One region of the Virgibacillus sp. Bac332 genome, then DNA from elsewhere that is predicted to be linked to it. Evidence: riboswitches for the same ligand, from Rfam matches in the RefSeq annotation. Region 1 holds a riboswitch; each other region holds the start of a gene.
The links. Region 1 has a riboswitch for S-adenosylmethionine ahead of D9782_RS04900 (methionine ABC transporter ATP-binding protein). Riboswitches for the same ligand answer to the same signal wherever they lie in the genome.
Positions count from the first base shown of each region.

Region 2: it holds a riboswitch for S-adenosylmethionine, as region 1 does, so the genes downstream of both, D9782_RS13180 (methionine biosynthesis PLP-dependent protein) here and D9782_RS04900 (methionine ABC transporter ATP-binding protein) in region 1, are expected to answer to the same signal.
Region 3: it holds a riboswitch for S-adenosylmethionine, as region 1 does, so the genes downstream of both, D9782_RS04350 (phosphoadenylyl-sulfate reductase) here and D9782_RS04900 (methionine ABC transporter ATP-binding protein) in region 1, are expected to answer to the same signal.

Region 1 covers NZ_CP033046.1:1,044,557-1,047,807, reverse strand. Annotated here, with positions in the region: gene D9782_RS04910 (MetQ/NlpA family ABC transporter substrate-binding protein) at 1-56, opposite strand, end outside; gene D9782_RS04905 (methionine ABC transporter permease) at 143-793, opposite strand; gene D9782_RS04900 (methionine ABC transporter ATP-binding protein) at 783-1,814, opposite strand; SAM riboswitch class I at 1,887-1,990, opposite strand; SAM riboswitch class I at 2,072-2,178, opposite strand; gene D9782_RS04895 (NAD(P)/FAD-dependent oxidoreductase) at 2,368-3,251, shown strand, end outside.
Region 2 covers NZ_CP033046.1:2,772,308-2,775,558, reverse strand. Annotated here, with positions in the region: gene D9782_RS13185 (ROK family transcriptional regulator) at 1-904, opposite strand, end outside; SAM riboswitch class I at 1,226-1,329, shown strand; gene D9782_RS13180 (methionine biosynthesis PLP-dependent protein) at 1,405-2,520, shown strand; gene D9782_RS13175 (anthranilate synthase component II) at 2,574-3,185, shown strand; gene pabB (aminodeoxychorismate synthase component I) at 3,151-3,251, shown strand, end outside.
Region 3 covers NZ_CP033046.1:927,354-930,604, forward strand. Annotated here, with positions in the region: gene D9782_RS04345 (assimilatory sulfite reductase (NADPH) flavoprotein subunit) at 1-1,001, opposite strand, end outside; gene D9782_RS04350 (phosphoadenylyl-sulfate reductase) at 1,114-1,839, opposite strand; SAM riboswitch class I at 2,007-2,109, opposite strand; gene D9782_RS04355 (DMT family transporter) at 2,315-2,629, opposite strand; gene D9782_RS04360 (DMT family transporter) at 2,629-2,979, opposite strand.

The DNA of each region.
Region 1 (3,251 bases):
GCTGTGATAATGCTTGTCAATATAATCAATAAAAAACGGATGGTTATTCTTTTCATGCTGTTCTCTCCTTATTTTTAAATACGTTACTTAACGATAAATGCTTTAAAAAATAGCTAGAAAAAAGCGTTCAAATTAATAGTCATTACCGACGTCTAATTTTTTTAGAAATGAAATTGCCTGTAGATTGTAAGCCTTGAACCATAATAACGAGAATCCCTACGGTGATAATCATAACCAATGTATCAAAGCGTTGATATCCGTAAGTAATAGCTAAGTCGCCATGGCCTCCACCCCCTACTGCACCTGCCATGGCAGATGCACCTACGAGTCCAATGGTGGCAATCGTAATACCCAATAACAAGGAGCTAAGCGCTTCTGGAATAAGGAAGCGCATAATTATCTGTTTAGGTGTTGCACCCATAGCCTGTGCTGCCTCCATCACACCTGGATCAACCTCTAGTAGTGAATTTTCTATTAATCGAGCAATATATGGGCCAGCATATAAAATCATTGGAACAATAGCTGCCGCAGTTCCAATTGAAGTTCCAACTACCAAACGAGTAAATGGTATGACAGCAACCATTAAGATAATAAACGGAATAGATCGGAACACATTTATAATGGCATTTAATACGGTAAAAACTGCTTTATTTTCCCATAAATGACCTTTTCTTGTGACAACAAGTAAAATCCCTAAGATTAGACCAATTACAAACGAAAAAAGCAAGGAAACGCCAACCATTACAATAGTCTCCCATAATGCTTCCACAATTTGTTGACCATTAACTAACATCTGCTAGCACCTCCTTTACCGTTACCTTCTGTTGGTGAATATGCATGATAGCACGATTTATTTCATTTTCATCACCATCTAGTTTGACGATTAAATTGCCAAATGGTGTTCCCTGTAGCTCCGTAATACTGCCAAATAACACATTTACATCAACCGCATATTGCTTAGCAATTTCTGATAATAGCGGTCGTCCCGTCGATTCCCCAAGGAATACAATTCGATAAATTTTCTGACGTTGATCCAGCACTTTTAACAGCTCATATACGGATCTAGGAATATCATCATGCATCACAGACCGTACAAATTTATGTGCAATCTCTGTCTTTGGCTGTGCAAACACTTCGAATACGGAACCTGCTTCTACTACTTTCCCCTCATCCAATACCGCTACCTTATCGCAAATCTCGCGAATAACCCCCATTTCATGCGTAATAATCAAAATGGTTAGGTTATATTCTTCATTTATCTTCTTTAGCAGCTGTAAAATTGATTTCGTAGTTTCTGGATCTAGTGCTGAAGTTGCTTCGTCACATAATAATACCTTTGGCTTCGTAGCAAGGGCACGAGCAATTCCTACACGCTGCTTTTGTCCACCAGATAGTTGATCTGGATAATTATCTGCTTTATCTTTTAATCCAACAAACTCTAGTAGTTCTATAACCCGACGCTTCACTTCATCTTTTGGTACATTAGCAAGTAATAACGGCATCGCTACATTTGCGAATACTGTTTTAGCATTTAATAAATTAAAATGCTGAAAAATCATCCCGATGCTTCGTTTAGCTTCACGTAGATCCTTTGGAGAAAGGCTTAGCAAATCTTGATTATTAACCGTTACTTTTCCCGAAGAGGGACGTTCTAATAGGTTCACACAACGAATAAGGGAACTTTTCCCAGCACCACTAAAACCGATAACACCAAAGATTTCACCTTTTTCAATGTGCAAATTCACATCGTCTAATGCCTTTATTTGTTGTTGCTTTCCATTATAAATTTTACTTACACGTTCAAACGTAATCATGATGTATCACTCCTTTATGTCTGTACTAAAAATGCCTCTTCAGTTAAGAAGAGGCATCCATATACTATCCTCTTCTTATCTTTCAAGCTCTTAGCTTGCTGGATTTGGCACAGTACTTCATAGAGTCTGTTGCCGAGGTTTCAAAGGGCCAGTCCCTCCACCTCTCTGGATAAGAAGTTACGCTATAAAATTTTGTTCCGAATAAAAAAATCCCTCCTTGTTTGTAAGAAGAGATTTCCATATCTATTGGCGCTCTCTTCTTATTTTCCAAGCACAAATGACTTGTTGGATTTGGCACAGTACTTTGTAAAGTCCGCTGCCGAGGCTTCAAAGGGCCAATTCCCTCCACCTCTCTGAATAAGAAGTTTATATTTTGTAATTGATATATACAATACTACGCATGCGACATCCTGTCAATTACTATTTGAAAATTTTTTATAAACCTGTCATTTATTTTTCTAACCGTTTATTGCTTTCCTAAAAAAATTCTGTATAATTAGTCATAGTGATAATGATTCTCATTATCATCAATGGCGAAGGAGGTAATTATAATATGCAACATTTAGATATTACAGATGTAACTATTGTTGGTGGTGGACCAGCAGGTTTATATGCATCTTTTTATAGTGGCATGAGGGATTTATCAACTCGTATTATAGAATATCAACCAAAGCTTGGTGGTAAGGTACACGTATATCCAGAGAAAATGATTTGGGATGTAGGTGGATTAACTCCTGTAACTGGAGCTACCTTAATTGATCAAATGGCAGAGCAAGCATTGACATTCGATCCTGAAGTCATTCTCAACGAAAAAGTTACAAAAATAGAGAAAAATGAAGATAACCTATTTGTATTAACTTCCCATTCTGGTAATCAATATTTAAGTAAAACAGTAATTCTTGCAGTTGGTGGCGGTATATTAAATCCAATTAAAATTGATATTGAAGGTGCAGATCGATTTGAGGTAACAAATCTGCATTATACCGTACAAAGTCTTGAGCATTTCAAAAATAAAAACATTATCATATCTGGTGGGGGAAACTCAGCCATTGATTGGGCTAACGAATTAGAACCAATAGCTAAGCAGCTACATATGGTGCATCGTAAAAATGAATTTACAGGACATGAAGCACATATTTCGCAAATCATGAATTCTACAGCTAACATCCATTTTAATTCAACCATTGAGAAGTTGCATGCTAATGCACAAGGCGATCAAATCGAAGCCGTGGAAATACGAAACCACGAGACAAATCAAGAAGAAGAAGTGAAAACAGATGCGCTTATCATTAGCTATGGCTATGAACGAGAATTAACGTTTATTAAAGAAAGCCCTTTAAATATTGAAATAGAAAGGGATTTCTTTGTAAAAGGAACCTCGAAATCAGCTACTTCCATTGAAGGTCTTTATGCAGCTGGTGATATCCTATCGTTTGA
Region 2 (3,251 bases), 1.7 Mb from region 1:
CCCACTTTTCTCCATTTTCATATTCAATGATTAAGGCCTGAATATTTTCAATCTCTTTTGTTTTAGATGCTTCATCTAACAAAAACTTTTCAGCAATATACGTTTGGAGACAGCCAAAATTCCCACATGGACAATAAATTCCATAAGGATCAACGATAGTATGTCCGATTTCTCCTGAGAAGTTTCCTTCACCTCGATAGATTTCTCCTTTCTTTATTAACGCAGAACCTACCCCACTACCAAAACCAATCATTGCCATATACGCTTTTTTTGGTTCAGGATCACTAATATACTCAGCAAGCGCTTTCAATTTTAATTCATTGTCCACGAATACGGTAAAGCCTACTTTCTCTTCAACCATCTCTTGTAAAGGGATATTTTTCCAATCAAATTGCGCAGATAATTTCACCTCACCTTTGTCATTCTCAATAAGTCCTGGTAAGCCAATACAAACTCCAGCAATTTGATCCGATGTAAGATTTTCGTCGTCAATCATTTGTAATATATGGTCTGCTATAAATTGAACTGTTGCCACTGGATCTATTGATTGATAGTCAAAGTACTTCAGAATGGTTAACTTTCCTATAAAATTCATTAAACCGATCCGAATAACTTTCTGGTCAATTTCAACACCAATTGAGAATACAGAATGTTCATTTGGAATAAAATAAGTGGCCTTCCTGCCAATTCCTTCGCTAGACATATTCATCTCTCTTATTAGCTTATTTTCTTGTAATGATGCAACAATTCGAGAAGCAGAAGTAGGACTCATCGACGTTTGTTTGGCAATTTCGGCACGTGAGATCGGACCTTGATTAAGAATTATTTCTAAGACTAAACTTCTATTTTCTTTTTTTAAAAAATCTTGATTCTTAATTTTCATTTGATCACCTATTAACATCATGTAATTAATAACCAGAATTAAATGGCTTATTCCATTGATTTTTTACTATTTATTATATTTTTCCAGTATTTAACCAAATAGTTTCTCCTGTGAAGTTATTAATAGTATAGATTAGTTCGAAAAATTAGTCAACTAATTTTTAGAATGTTTTAACTAATTTATTTCTTGCGATATTTCGTATCTGCTATTATTTTCCACTTATCTTCAGATGAAACCATGTTATCTAAATGCTGTAAACTGTACATTGGAGTAAATCCCTAAGTTTCCCTTGACAAATAGCAAAAACAACTGTAATCTATTTTAAAAATTACATAAACTATTTTCTTATCCAGAGAGGTGGAGGGACTGGCCCTTTGAAGCCTCGGCAACAGACTTATAAAGAGAACTGTGCCAATTCCAGATGCTCGAAAGCATGCAGATAGGAAGAGTAACCGAATGATGTAAGCCTCTTCTTATTTAATTAGAAGAGGCTTTTTTCATCGAATGAAGGGATGGATATTATGTCACGAAGAAGCATTGAAACAGAATTAGTACAATTAGGAAATAAGAGTGATAAAGCTACTGGAGCAGTTAGCGCACCTATTTATTTGTCAACTGCCTACCAGCACCACGGACTGGGACAATCATCAGGCTATGATTACTCAAGAACGAAAAATCCTACAAGAACCTTACTAGAGGAAGGAATCGCTAAATTGGAATCCGCTGACAGTGGGTATGCTTGCAGTTCTGGAATGGCAGCCATTCAATTAGTATTCTCTCTTTTTAATGCTGGGGATGAACTCATTGTAACGAGTGATGTATACGGAGGAACGTACCGATTATTAGAGCATTACGCCGCTGCATATCAAATTCAGACAACATATACAGATTTCAAGAATGACGGAGAAACGCGGCGACTGATATCCTCGAAAACAAGAGCAATCTTTATTGAAACACCTACAAATCCCCTAATGCAAGAGATAGATATTGTAAAAGTTGCGGAATTAGCGCACCAATATAATGTACTATTAATTGTTGACAATACTTTTCTGACCCCGCTACTTCAACGGCCAATTGAGTCAGGGGCTGATATCGTCATTCATAGTGGCACGAAATACATTGGTGGTCATAACGATGTACTCGCTGGATTAGTAGTGGCAAAAGGTAAATCCTTGTCTGAAAAATTAGCCAATTACCACAATGCTTCAGGTGCTGTGCTATCACCTTTTGACTCTTGGCTATTAATTCGAGGATTAAAAACACTTGCGCTTCGGGTGGAAAAACATGAAGCCAATGCAAAGCTTATCGTATCCTTTTTGCAAGAGCATCCAATGGTTGATAATGTTCTATATCCAGGAAGAGGTGGTATGTTATCTTTTCGCTTACGAAAAAGTAAATGGATAGATCCTTTCCTTCAAAGTTTGAAGCTTATCATTTTTGCTGAAAGTTTAGGAGGGGTGGAAAGTTTTATTACTTATCCAGCAACACAAACTCACGCTGACATACCTAGAGATGAAAGAATAAAGCGTGGTGTTGACGACCAACTGCTACGGTTTTCAGTTGGAATTGAACAACCAAATGAATTAATAGAGGATTTAAAACAAGCATTAATTGAAGTGGATACATATGCTTATTAACCTACATTTGCTATAATAACGCATGAAGTGTTTATAAGAGAGTAGGTAACTACATGATATTAGTCATCGATAATTATGATTCATTCACATTTAATCTTGTACAATATATGAAGCAGCTAAACCAGCAAGTATATGTCGCTCGCAATGATGAAATCTCAATAGCAGACATTAAACGATTAAACCCATCTAGCATATTGCTCTCTCCTGGACCTGGAAACCCGGCTTCTGCAGGTATATGTCTAGAGATTGTAAGAAAACTGTATACGCTATATCCAATAATTGGAATTTGTTTAGGGCATCAAACGATTGCTCAAGCCTTTGGTGCTAGTATTGTAAAAGCCAAACAACCAATGCATGGTAAGGTTTCAATGATTACCCATGATCATAAAGGTATATTCAAAAAGCTTAAAAATCCGTTAGCTGTCACAAGGTATCATTCACTTATTGTTCAGGAGGCTACCCTACCTTCTTGCTTTGAAATAAGCGCAAAATCAGTTACAGGTGAGATTATGGCAATTCGCCATAAAACTTATCCAATAGAAGGAATTCAAGCTCATCCTGAAGCAATACTATCCGAACAAGGGCTACAGTTATTAGAGAACTTTTTCACACGAAAGGTTGGACAAATAGATGCATTCGCCAAAAAAACCACTCCTATTCTTTGACTTTGCCAATCATTTAGGTAATAAACAGCCCATGACCTTTAAAGATCCCATTACTATTATAACCAC
Region 3 (3,251 bases), 120 kb from region 1:
TTCGTTAAAACCGTAATCTCAAAATGGGAAAGTAAAGCTTCTCGTAATGACCTAATTTCCCCCTGTTTATTCACAGATACAGTTTGTTCTGCATCCCAATTCATCGCCTTCATAAGTTGATCGACTAATACGGGGTCATTTTTCGGAAATATCCCTAAGCTATCTCCTGGTTTGAAGGTAAAGCCAGACCCATCAATGGACAATTCTAGATGGCGGGTTTGCTTATTGGAACCGCGACCACTTAAATTAATATTCTCCACAACCTCGGCCATAAATGGATTTGTTCTTGAAAAACCAGGTTGTTCGGAAACGAACGTGCCTGCCGTTTGTTGACCTGCTAGAACGGTATTGTCAACAACTTCAGATGACTGCTTTAAAACCCCGAGTACTCCCGTCATCCACTCAGACGCTTGCTCATCAAAATCCAAATCACAATCTACTCGGTCATATAGCCTCTCTCCACCTAATTCTTCTAGGCGTTTATCAAAGTCTTTTCCTGTTTGACAGAAAAATTCATACGACTCATCACCGAGCGCTAGCACTGCGAAACGCAAATGATCCAATTTAGGTGCTTTTCTGCTGTGAAGAAATTCATAGAAAGAGATCGCATTATCCGGTGGATCACCTTCTCCATGGGTTGCCGTTATAATTAATACATCCTCTGTCTTCTTTAATTTCTTTGGCTTAAAGTCATCAAGCGCGGAGCAAGTTACCAAAAAATTCGCTGCGTCTAGCTTTTCAGCCATCGATTCTGCTAATGAGCGGGCAGTCCCTGTCTCCGATCCATATAATACGGTTACTTCTCTCGGATCTGTGCCAGCATTCGTTGCTTGACTGACGGCTTGGGGGTCTGGATTACCAGATTGGACTTCTTTTGATATAAAAGCTGAAAGGTAACCACTTAGCCAAACCTTTTGATGATCCGTTAAAGTAGGTAACAGGAGATTTAATTGTTCTATTTGTTCGTGATTAAAAGGGCTATTTGTTACATTCAACGACAACACGTTCCACCTCACTATTAAGTTCTTTTTTATACCTATACAATCAAATACTTAGTATACCAATTAATTTACTAGGAATTAAACGAAATAAAAAAGATGAATACTCAGATCATCACGATTCGCTTTTATTAACCGTGGTATGCAAGCCACATTCCGTTTTCGTTTGCCCCGTCCATCTACCTGCACGTAAATCATCAGAGTCGGCTACTTGGGAGGTACAAGGAATACACCCAATACTTGGATAATTTCTATCATGCAGTTCATTATAGGGCAATTGTTGTTTTTGAATATAATTCCATACATCGTCCCAAGTCCAATAAATTAACGGACATATTTTAATGCTTTTAAATCGTTCATCCCTATTCACAAAGTCTGTTTTACTACGACTTGGTGACTGCTCTCTACGAAGTCCAGATATCCAAGCAGGTACCTTATCTAGTTCTTCTTCAAGAGGCTTGATCTTACGAATGAAACAACATTGATCTGGCTGTCGCTTCCACAAGGCCGAGCCATGCTTTGCTGCCTGTTCTTCCACTGTCAAATCAGGCTGCTTTAAGCGAATCCGCAAATCAGGGTACCTTTTTTTCACTTCATCGATGAGATCATACGTTTCTTGAAAATGTAACCCTGTGTCTAGAAAGACAATCTCTGCATCAGATTTCTCCTTTGCTATTAAATCAATTAGCACCATACCTTCTGCGCCAAAGCTACATGCATAAACGATGGAATCCCCATATTGCTCATATGCCCAACTTAAAATGGTAGAGGCTCCTTTCGTTTCATCCTCAGGGAGAAAATCTTTAAAAGGATCAACAGTAAAATCTTGATATGACAGCATATGACTTGTCACGCATTATCCCTCCTACGTTATTCTTAAAAATAAAGGCGTAAGGTCTAGGCAAACAAATGTACTGGAAATAGGCAGTGAGGTAAACATAAACATGCTATGAAAAACTCTTCCTATCCATGTGATAAGAAGAGTAATTTGTACGGTATCTTGCACTCTTCTTATCTATCAGACCATTGTCTGTAGGAATTGGCACAGTGTTAGAATAACCTGCTGCCGAAGCTTCAAAGGGCCTTTTCCCTCCACCTCTCTTGATAAGAATTAAAATCTATGACTGTATTGTTTGATATATTAAATGGTTTTCCAGAAAAAGTCAATGCCTTTTTCCAAAACATGAGAATAGTTTGATATTCATGTTATATACAAAAAACAAGCCAGATGTGACAATAAATTTTTTTAGATCATGAAAAGAATCACCTAAATGTGAACGTACTATTCTCCCAAAAGCATGTGTATTCTAATATGCTTATGATAATGCTTTTAACCCGGTAACTCCAATAATAATCGCAATCAAACTAGCAATTCGATACTTATTCGTAGATTCACCAAAGAAAATCATGTTCATCAATACCGCACCGGCCGTTCCAATGCCAATAAACACAGAATATGCCACACTTACAAGTAAATACGAGAAGGATGCATATAAAAAGATGAATGAACCACCTAATCCACCAATATAAAGCAGTCCATTTCGTATAGTCTTCTGTTGACTATAGAGACGTAAACCTAAGACACCTAACATTTCAAATACAGATGCACTCGCAATAAATAACCAACCCATTAGGATTGAACCCCCTTTGTCGCTTCAGACTGTTCCGGTTGATCAGAAAGTTTTAAGCCAATAACCCCTAGAACTAGAATCAACATAAAGAACATTTTTCCTACATTTAAACTTCCACCAAACAAGTAAATATCCATGATGGCTGTACCTACTGTTCCCGCAGCAGCAAATATCGCATATACGGTACCTGTTGGTAGATTTTCACAAGCTTTAGACAGGAAATGGAGATCTAAAAGGATAGCTCCTATGATTAGGACCCAATGCCACCAAGCGTTAGCGGTATTAAATCCATAGATCCAGATCAATTCAAAAACACTCGTTAATACAACATATATCCATGATTTATTCATTTCTGTATTTCATCCTTTATCACATGACTGACTTTCAGTCATTATATTTTTAGAAAACCTGAGCAAAATTCGCTCAGTCCTTATCACTACATGCTCAGATTTACGCTCCCTCTAGTAGCTATTATGGAATAATAGCTACTGCTTGACCACCACTCCGGCTGCCCACTTCCCTTTCCGTGGGGTTTGTCCTTCAGCTAACTTTTTTAGCAAAACCCGCTCAAAAAAAGTGGATCTTCAGGTCAAACATTTCCCACAGGAGTTGAAGTGGCCGG